Streptomyces collinus: one gene and its partner. The protein of the gene in region 2 interacts with the protein of the main gene of each other region in a pairwise test. Links are inferred from orthologs where the notes say so. Each region holds a gene or a part of one and is shown on either strand. Other genes may lie near its edges.

Region 1 (5,416 bases), 1.7 Mb from region 2 along the record:
GGACAGCCTGCACAAGGGCAGCGACGTGGTCGGATCCGGGCCGTACACCCTCGACTCGTACGCCGACGGCAAGGAAGCCGTCCTCGTCCGCAACAACTCCTACACGGGCTACGCGGAGCGCCGGAACGACGCGGTGACCGTCCGCTACTTCCAGGACTCCGGTGCCATGGTGAAGGCCCTGCGGGACAAGGAGATCGACGTGACGTACCGCGGCCTGGCCGCCGGAGACGTCGTCGACCTCCAGAGCAAGTCCTCCAAGGACGAGGAGATCCAGCTCGTCGAGGGCACGGGCACCGACATCAACTACCTGGTGTTCAACCCGAAGGACTCCTGGGCGAACAAGAAGGCCGTGCGGCAGGCCATCGCGCAGGTCGTCGACCGGGCGGCGATCGCCCACAAGGTCTACAAGGACACCGTCGACCCGCTCTACTCCATGGTCCCCAAGGGCCTCACGGGCCACACCACGGGCTTCTTCGACGACTACGGCGACCCGGACGTCGCAAAGGCCCGCAAGATCCTCACCGAGGCGGGCATCAACCAGCGCGTCCCGCTCACCTTCTGGTACACGAGCGACCGCTACGGCTCCGAGACCGCCGGCGAGTTCAAGGAGCTGAAGCGCCAGCTCGAAGCCTCCGGCCTGTTCTCGATCAGCCTGAAGAGCCGCCCCTGGAAGACCTACGTCGAGGGCTACCAGAAGGGCGAGTACCCGGTCTTCGGGCGCGGCTGGTTCCCCGACTTCCCGGACGCCGAGAACTTCATCGCGCCGTTCGTCGGCGACCAGAACGCCCTCGGCACGCCCTACTCGGCGCCCGAGATCACCGGCGATCTGCTGCCCAGGTCGCGCCGGGAGAGCGACCGCGCGAACGTGGTGAAGGAGTTCGAGGAGGCCCAGCAGATCCTCGTGGAGGACGCGCGACTGCTGCCGCTGTGGCAGGGGCGGCAGTACGTGGCGTCGAGCCGGGACGTCTCGGGCGCCGAGCGGGCCCTGGACCCGTCGACGATCATGATGCTGTGGGAGCTGCACCGCAAGACCGCCTGGTAGCGGGTCGGCTTCGGGCTCTCCCGGGCACGGTGTCAGTGGTCGCCTGTAGGTTCTGTGGCCTGAAGTGACCGCACATCGTGAGGACGTTGACGTGACCGACATCGCCATGCTGCCCGAGTCCTGGCGCGGGGTTCTGGGCGACGAACTGCAGCAGCCCTGGTTCAAGGAGCTGACGGAGTTCGTCGAGGAGGAGCGGGCGAAGGGTCCCGTCCATCCGCCGCGCGAGGAGGTCTTCGCGGCGCTGGACGCCACGCCGTACGAGGGGGTCAAGGTCCTGATCCTCGGTCAGGACCCGTACCACGGCGAGGGGCAGGGGCACGGACTGTGCTTCTCGGTCCGGCCGGGGGTGCGGATCCCGCCGTCCCTGCGCAACATCTACAAGGAGATGCACCAGGAGCTGGGCACGCCGATCCCGGACAACGGCTATCTCATGCCGTGGGCCGAGCAGGGCGTGCTGCTGCTCAACGCGGTGCTCACGGTCCGCGGCGGCGAGGCCAACTCGCACAAGGGCCGGGGCTGGGAGAAGTTCACCGACGCCGTGATCCGGGCCGTGGCCGAGCGCCCCGACCCGGCGGTCTTCGTGCTGTGGGGCAACTACGCGCAGAAGAAGCTCCCGCTGATCGACGAGTCCCGGCATGCCGTGATCAAGGGCGCGCATCCCTCGCCCCTGTCCGCGAAGAAGTTCTTCGGCTCCCGGCCCTTCACACAGATCAACGAGGCCGTGGCGGCCCAGGGGCACACGCCGATCGACTGGACGATCCCGAACCTGGGCTGACGCACCCCGCCCGTACGGCCGTGCCGTGCCCGGCCCGGCGGTGTCCGGAGCCGCCTGAGCCGGATCGCCCCCGCCTGCGGTTAGCGTCGGCGGGAACAGCCGGCGAGTACGCGGAGGGCGTCGTGGCGGAGCGACAGGAGCAGGCGGCGCCCGATGCCGTGCTGACGCGGATCGGGCAGGTCGTCATGCTGCACCACGCCGGGGACCGGGAGGAGGCCCGGCACCGCTACCTCGGCCTGTGGGCGGAGATCGGCGAGCACGGCGACCCGCTGCACCGCTGCACCCTCGCCCACTACCTGGCCGACACCCAGGACGACCCGGCGGACGAACTGGCCTGGGACCTGCGTGCCCTGACGGCGGCCGACGAGGCCAGGGAGGAGGCCGTCGCGGTGGCCGCGGTGATCGCGATCTACCCCTCCCTGCATCTGAACCTGGCGGACGACTACCTCGGGCTCGGCCGCCGCGACGCCGCCCGCACCCATCTGCGGTGGGCCCGGGAAGCCGCCGCCGGCCTCGCCGACGACAGCTACGGCGAGGGCGTGTGGGCGGCCATCGGCCGACTGGAGTCCCGGCTGGGGGAGGGCGGCACGGGGACCTGGACGCCGCCGCGGCAACGGCCCTGAGGCGACCGCGTCGACGGTCTGTGGTGCCTGCGGCGCTGGGGCGACCGCGTCGACGACCTGCGGTGCCTGCGGCCCTGGGGTGACCGCGTCGACGACCTGCGGTGCCTGCGGCCCTGGGGTGACCGCGCCAACGACCCGCCGCGGCGGCGGCCCCGAGGCGACTGCGTTGGCGAACCACACGCGCCGCGGCCATGACGGGAGCGCGTGGGCGAATCAGAGGCGGGGGCGGCCCTGGGGCGATCGTGCTGGCGGGCCCGGCGGGGCGGCGATCTTGGGGCCGGCCGTGCTCTCGCCCGACGTGTCAGTGGCTCTGAGGTGACCCCGCTGAGGGGCCCTGGGGCGACCATGCTGAACGGGCCCGACGGGCCGGCGGTCCTGGGGTGACCCCGCCGACGGGCCCGACGTGTCAGTGGCCCCGAGGTGACCCCGCTGCGGGGCCCGACGGGCGGCTGTCCGGGGGCGACCCCGGCTGACATGCCCGGCGGGCCGGCGATCCCGGGGCGGCCCCGCCTACGGGCCCGACGTTGCAGCGGCCGGCCCTGAGGTGACGCCGCCTCCTGGCCCAGCAGGCCGGCGGCTCAGGGGCGACCACGCCGGTGACCCCGGCGTGAAATGTGGGCGCCCGGCCGACACCCCGCCGGCGCCCGTTCAGCGCCCGTACGTGTCACGGCAGATCGTCGCCTCCGGGCTGTCCGCCCGCCATCCCCCGTAGCGCCTGCCCAGTGCGCACACGTCCGCGTTGTCGTTCGGGGCGCTCCGATCGACGTCCTGCCGTACCGCATCCGACATGTCGGGGAGGCCGGTGTGCGACCGCCGGGGGCCGCGGCGGGCGGGCTCGGGGTGTTCGGGGCGGGCCGGGCGGGGGCGGACGGTGCGGTGGCCGGGCTGGGGCCCCGGTTCCGGCGTGGCTGCCGGTGGCGCGGGCGGGCGGGTCGTCGGCGTGGCCGGCTCCGGGCGGCGGGACGCCTCTTCGATGAGCTGCAGGGCCTCGCGGGCCGGCGCCTGCACGATCTGGGTCTCCGCCTCGGCCTTCCGCTCCGGCGCCGACGGCCGGGACGGTGCCGCAGAGGGCCCCGGCGCGGTGGGATGCGGGACCGTCGTCGTACAGCCGGAGAGGGCCGAGACCGCCACGGTCAGCAGGAGCGTCGCTGTGGTCGTCGTTCGATGCACCCGCGCAACTCTGGTGCGTCCGACCGTCCCTGGGGCCGCGGACCTGGAGCAGGATGCCCCGCACGGGTGATCTCGCGCCCCGTACGGAGGGCGTCGGTGCGGCGGGGGTGACGTCAGTCGCCGGTCGCGCCGTCGACGCGCTCGCGGATCAGGTCGGCGTGGCCGTTGTGCCGCGCGTACTCCTCGATCATGTGCGTGTAGATCCAGCGCAGGTTGAAGCGCTCGCCGGTGCGGCGGTGCTTGCCCTCGGAGACGTCGTCGAGGCCGAAGCGGGCCGCGTTGCGCCGGGCGGTCTCGATCTCGGACTGCCAGGTGGCGTACGCCTCCTCCCACGTGTCGCTCTCGGAGAGATGGAACTCGCCGTCCGGATCCTCGTCGGTGTAGTAGACCGGGCCGGCGTCCTCGGCCGCGAGCACCTTGCGGAACCAGCCCCGCTCCACCTCCGTCATGTGCCGCACCAGTCCCATCAGGCTCAGCTCGGACGGCTCCACCGCGGCGGTGCGGAGCTGGACGTCGGTGAGGCCCTCGCACTTCCAGGCGAGGGTCTGGCGGTGGTAGTCCAGCCAGCCCTCCAGCATCGTGCGCTCGTCGGCGGTGGTGGCGGGCTCGTGGCGTTCGTTGGTCATGGACGCATCCTTTCCGAGCCGCCCCCGCCGCACCACAAGATTTTCAGCCCCCGAGCATGCCCTCCAGCAGTTCCCGCAGCCCGGCCCGCACCTCCTCCAGGCTCGGCACCTCGGCGCCGAACGACCCCGCCACACAGCTGAACATCAGCCCGTCCCCCCAGGCGATCAGCGACAGGGTGTGCCGGGCCGGGTCGGTCGAGCCCAAGCCGCCGACCAGTGCGGCGAGCTGGTCCCGGAAGCGGGCGCCGGTGGCGTCGAAGAAGGCCCGCAGTTCGGGGCGGCGCGTCGCCTCCAGGGCCAGTTCGTAGCGGGCGAGCGTGAGTGCGCGGTGGCCCGTCAACGCCCGGTGGGTCGCCAGGGCCAGCGCGTCCGCCAGAGGGCCGGGCCCGGCCCCGGGATCCGGCATCTCGTGCAGCGCCAGGACCCGGGCCTCGCGCTCCGCCAGGCGCCGCACCGTCAGCTCCAGCAGCGCCTGCCGGGTGCGCGCGAGGTTCGACGTGGAGCCCTGGGGGAGCCCGGCCGCCTCGTCGACCGCCCGGTGCGTGAGGCCGCGCATGCCGCGCTCGGCGAGCAGGGCGAGGGCGGTGTCGGCGACCAGATCGGAGCGGGAGGGGCCGGCGGTGCGTACGGACATGGGTTCACGCTACCCGTTCGACTACAGCTGTAGTAACGTCGACGGTGTCACTACAGATGTAGTCGATTTCGAGGAGGGGCCATGACACAACCCGGGCATGCCGTCGTGATCGGTGGCGGTATCGGAGGCCTGACGGCGGCGGTCGCCCTGCACCGGCGCGGCCTGCGGGTCACGGTGCTGGAGCGCGCCCCCTCGCTGGAGCCGGTCGGCGCGGCGATCTCCCTCGCGCCCAACTCCCTGCGCGCGCTGGACGCCATCGGACTCGGCGACGAGATCCGCGACCTCGCCGCCTGGTCCGGGGACGGCGGGCTGCGGGCCCCCTCCGGGCGGTGGCTCTCGCGGTCCTCCGCCGCCGCCGCCGCCGAGCGCTTCGGCGGCCCGCTCGTGCTGCTGCACCGCGCCACGCTCATCGCGAACCTGGCCTCGCGGCTCCCCCCGGGTGCCATCCGCACCGACGCCGCAGCGACCCTCACCGACAGCGGCGGCCCCGACCGGCCCGCCCGGGTCGACGCGGGCGGCAGGGTGCTGGAGGCCGACCTGGTGGTG
Region 2 (4,388 bases):
TGCTGCTGAAGAAGGCCGTCGAGGTGGACGCGACCGTGGCCCGGGAGGGGCTGGAGTTCGGTGTCGTCGAGCGGCAGGTGGCCGTCGGCGGGCAGCTGGTGACGCTGCGCGGGCTCGGCGGCGAGTACCCCGAGGTGTACCTGCCGCTGCACGGCGCACACCAGGCGCACAACGCGGCCGTCGCGCTCGCCGCCGTCGAGGCGTTCTTCGGCGTCGGTGCGCAGCGGGCCGACGCACTGGATCCGGACACGGTCCGCAAGGCCTTCGCCGCCGTGGCCTCGCCGGGCCGACTGGAGGTCGTGCGCCGGTCGCCGACGGTCGTGCTGGACGCCGCCCACAACCCGGCCGGTGCCCGGGCCGCGGCCGAGGCGATCGGCGAGGCGTTCCAGTTCAGCCGCCTCATCGGCGTGGTCGGCGCGAGCGGCGACAAGAACGTCCGGGGGCTGCTGGAGGCCTTCGAGCCGGTGTTCGCCGAGGTCGTCATCACGCAGAACTCCAGCCATCGCGCGATGGACGCCGACGAGCTCGCCGGTATCGCCGTGGAGGTGTTCGGCGAGGAGCGCGTCCAGGTCGAGCCGCGGCTGCCCGACGCCCTGGAGGCGGCCATCACGCTGGCCGAGGAGGAGGGCGAGTTCTCCGGCGGTGGTGTGCTCGTCACCGGTTCCGTCATCACCGTCGGCGAGGCCCGACTGCTCCTGGGGAGGGGCTGAGTCCCGTGCGCACGCTCTGTTCTTCGACCCTGATCGGCGAGTTCTTCGTCATCGGGTTCGCCGGTCTGGTCGCCATGAAGGACCCCGACCTGTCCATGACGACCGTGTGGACGGTCAGCGGCATCGCGATGTTCCTGTGCCTGGTGCTGTGCGGCCTGGTGACGCGCCCGGGCGGGGTCGTCCTCGGCTGGGCGCTGCAGATCGCGCTCATCGCGTCGGGGTTCGTCGTCCCGAGCATGTTCTTCCTGGGGGCGATCTTCGCGGCCCTGTGGTGGGCGTCGGTGCACTACGGCCGGAAGGTGGACGAGGCGAAGGCGAGATTCGCGGCCCAGGCGGGCTCCTCCACACCTGACGCTGCGTAACAGCCGCCCTGACACGCCGGGTAACCTCGTCCCACCGCTAAACCTTTACCTACAAGGAGCCCGTCGTGAGCCAGCGCACCCTCGTCCTCCTCAAGCCCGACGCCGTCCGTCGCGGCCTGACCGGCGAGATCATCAGCCGCATCGAGCGCAAGGCGGGCTGGACGATCACCGCGCTGGAGCTGCGCACGCTGGACCAGGAGACGCTGGAGCAGCACTACGGCGAGCACAAGGGCAAGCCCTTCTACGAGCCACTGGTGGAGTTCATGGCCTCCGGCCCGGTCGTGGCGCTGATCGTCGAGGGTGAGCGGGTCATCGAGGGCGTGCGCGCGCTGGCCGGCCCGACCGACCCGATCGCCGCCGCCCCCGGCTCCATCCGCGGTGACTTCGGCGTCATCGTCCGGGAGAACCTGATCCACGCCTCCGACTCCGAGGAGTCCGCCGAGCGCGAGGTGAAGATTTTCTTCCCCGGCCGGGCGTAGCGCCCGCACCTCACCAGCACATTCGGCAGGTCCGGGGTCCCCACGCCCCCGGACTTTGCGGCATATGCGTGGCGATCGAGGGAACGATGGTCCCCGAACGCCCGTCTCCAGAAGCGAATGCGGACGGCATCTGCTGACAATGGCGGAGACCCTCCCGCAGTGTTCGCGAAGGCGCGTCTACGATGGAAGCCTTCACGTCACAGCACCCACCTTTGCCTACCTGAAAAGCCCTCAAAAGCCAGTGGGAAGGCCAGACGAATCCTGATGGGGAACTCAATGTCGTTCATCGGCCGTGACATGGCTGTCGACCTCGGGACCGCCAACACGCTGGTGTACGTCAGGGGTCGCGGGATCGTACTCAATGAGCCGTCCGTCGTCGCGATCAACACCAACACCGGTGGCATCCTCGCGGTCGGCGCCGAAGCGAAGAAGATGATCGGGCGCACGCCCGGCAACATCGTTGCCGTGCGTCCGCTGAAGGACGGCGTGATCGCCGACTTCGAGATCACCGAGCGGATGCTCCGCTACTTCATCCTGAAGATCCACAAGCGGCGGTATCTGGCTCGTCCGCGGGTCGTCGTCTGTGTGCCCTCGGGCATCACGGGCGTCGAGCGCCGCGCCGTCATCGAGGCGTCGTCCCAGGCCGGCGCCCGCCAGGTGCACATCATCGAGGAGCCCATGGCCGCGGCCATCGGATCCGGCCTGCCGGTCCACGAGGCCACGGGCAACATGGTGGTCGACATCGGCGGCGGCACCACGGAGGTCGCGGTCATCTCCCTCGGCGGCATCGTCACCGCCCAGTCCATCCGCGTCGCGGGCGACGAACTGGACAACGCGATCATCCAGCACATCAAGAAGGAATACTCCCTCCTGCTGGGTGAGCGCACGGCCGAGCAGATCAAGATCACGATTGGTTCGGCGTACGACCTCGACTCCGACGAGCACACCGAAATCCGCGGCCGGGACCTCGTCTCCGGGCTGCCGAAGACCGTGGTCATCTCCGCCGCCGAAGTCCGCAAGGCGATCGAGGAGCCGGTCAACGCGATCGTCGACGCCGTCAAGACGACCCTCGACAAGTGCCCGCCGGAGCTGTCCGGCGACATCATGGACCGAGGAATCGTTCTGACCGGCGGCGGAGCGCTGCTGCGGGGTCTCGACGAGCGGCTGCGCCGGGAGACCGGCATGCCGATCCACATCGCCGAGGACCCGCTGGACAGCGTGGCGCTCGGATCCGGAAAGTGCGTCGAGGAGTTCGAGGCGCTCCAGCAGGTGCTGGACGCCCAGCCGCGCAGATGACATAACTCTTCGATTCCGCCGTACGGGACGATCTCCTCTCGTACGGCGGATCGTTGATATAGAGGCATAAGCTCCCACAAAGCAGCCCCTCGGGTTTCCCTGGGGCTTCCCGAATTCCTATGAGGAAGGGCACGGCCGCCGCACGTGAGGGACACACGAGAGAGCCGGCTGCTCCTGGTGCTGCTGATCGCCATCGCGTTCGCGCTGATCACGGTGGACATCCGCGGCGGGGAGGACTCGCCCGTCGACGGTGCCCGGCAGGGCGCGGCAACGGTCTTCGGCCCGATCGAGAGCGGCGTCTCGGCCGCGGTCGACCCGATCGGCAACGCGGTCTCCGCCATTCGCGACTCCGGGGAGCGGCACGACCGGCTCGCCACGCTGGAAGCGGAGAACGCGGCCCTGAAGGCGCGACTCGGCAGCGACGACCGCAGCCGCAGCCGCCTCAAGCAGCTCGACAAGATGCTGAAGATCGCCGGCCAGGGCCAGTACGGCATCAAGGGCGCCGAGGTCATCGCCATCGGAGCCGCGCAGGGCTTCTCCTGGACCATCACCATCGACGTCGGCGCCAACGACGGCATCAAGCGCGACATGACCGTCCTGAACGGGGAAGGGCTCGTCGGCCGCGTCACCACCGTCGGGCCCAACACCGCCACGGTCCTGCTGGCCAGCGACCCCGACTTCACGGTCGGCACCCGGATGGAGTCCGGCGACGAGCTCGGCTTCGCCTCCGGGCAGGGCGACCGCCCGCTGCGCGTCGAACTCCTCAACGGCAAGGCCGAGGTGAAGAAGGGCGACCGCCTGGTCACCTTCGGCTCCCAGGCCGACCGGCCGTTCGTGCCCGGCGTGCCCGTCGGCGTGGTCTCCCGCGTCGACCCCTCCGGCGGCGGCCTGACCCGCACGCTCTACGTCACGCCGTACGCCGCCTTCACCAAGCTCGACATCGTCGGTGTCGTCGTCGAGGCCCCGAAGAAGAACCCACGTGACACGGTGCTCCCGCCCAAGCCCAAGCCCACCCCGAGGCCGACGGTGACGGTGACCGTGACGCCGTCCCCCGAGGCGCCCGTGGACGGCCAGAACCAGCAAGAGCAGTAGGAGCTGTCACCCCATGCGCGTCAACCGGATCCTGCTCTCCTCCGCCCTGGTCGTCGTCGCCCTGGTGATCCAGGTCAGCGTCCTCGCCCGCCTGCACCTGCCGGGCGCCGTGCCCGACCTGTTGCTGCTCACCGTGCTCGGCCTCGCGCTGGTGTACGGGCACGTGGGCGGCGCCCTCGTCGGCTTCGGCGCGGGCCTGCTCGCCGACCTGGCCCCGCCCGCCGACCACGCCGCCGGGCGCTACGCCCTGGTGCTGTGCGTCATCGGCTACCTCGCGGGCCTGGTGAAACCCGAGACGGGCCGGCTCAAGTCCGCGACCGGCCCCATGGCCGTGGTGTTCGCCGCCGCAGTCGGCTCCACCCTGCTGTACGCCGGGGTCGGCGCCCTCGTCGGGGACACCGCCGCCCGCCATGTGGGCCTCGGCAGCCTGCTGTTCACGGCCGCCCTGT

What was found.
Region 1: the proteins of ndk (region 2) and RFN52_RS05935 interact in binary tests that used the Escherichia coli proteins (3 or more experiments, as listed by UniProt). The link is inferred for Streptomyces collinus from one-to-one orthologs.

Annotation. Positions count from the first base shown.
Region 1 is NZ_CP133771.1:1,325,450-1,330,865, reverse strand. Bases 1-2,975 are described here. They hold RFN52_RS05935 (uracil-DNA glycosylase), read left to right. Parts: upstream 1-1,133; coding sequence 1,134-1,817; downstream 1,818-2,975. Other genes in these bases: RFN52_RS05930 (hypothetical protein), read left to right, coding at 1,940-2,440; RFN52_RS05940 (ABC transporter substrate-binding protein), read left to right, coding at 1-1,042. Outside these bases: RFN52_RS05925 (hypothetical protein), read right to left, coding at 3,089-3,610; RFN52_RS05920 (DinB family protein), read right to left, coding at 3,724-4,236; RFN52_RS05915 (TetR/AcrR family transcriptional regulator), read right to left, coding at 4,280-4,870; RFN52_RS05910 (FAD-dependent monooxygenase), read left to right, coding at 4,952-5,416. UniProt on the Escherichia coli protein: Excises uracil residues from the DNA which can arise as a result of misincorporation of dUMP residues by DNA polymerase or due to deamination of cytosine.
Region 2 is NZ_CP133771.1:3,008,167-3,012,554, reverse strand. The notes cover bases 1-2,844. They hold ndk (nucleoside-diphosphate kinase), read left to right. Parts: upstream 1-1,137; coding sequence 1,138-1,551; downstream 1,552-2,844. Other genes in these bases: RFN52_RS13575 (rod shape-determining protein), read left to right, coding at 1,828-2,844; RFN52_RS13585 (DUF4233 domain-containing protein), read left to right, coding at 716-1,072; folC (bifunctional tetrahydrofolate synthase/dihydrofolate synthase), read left to right, coding at 1-710. Also shown: more of RFN52_RS13575, read left to right, coding at 2,845-2,847; rod shape-determining protein MreC, read left to right, coding at 2,992-3,939; rod shape-determining protein MreD, read left to right, coding at 3,953-4,388. UniProt on the Escherichia coli protein: Major role in the synthesis of nucleoside triphosphates other than ATP. The ATP gamma phosphate is transferred to the NDP beta phosphate via a ping-pong mechanism, using a phosphorylated active-site intermediate.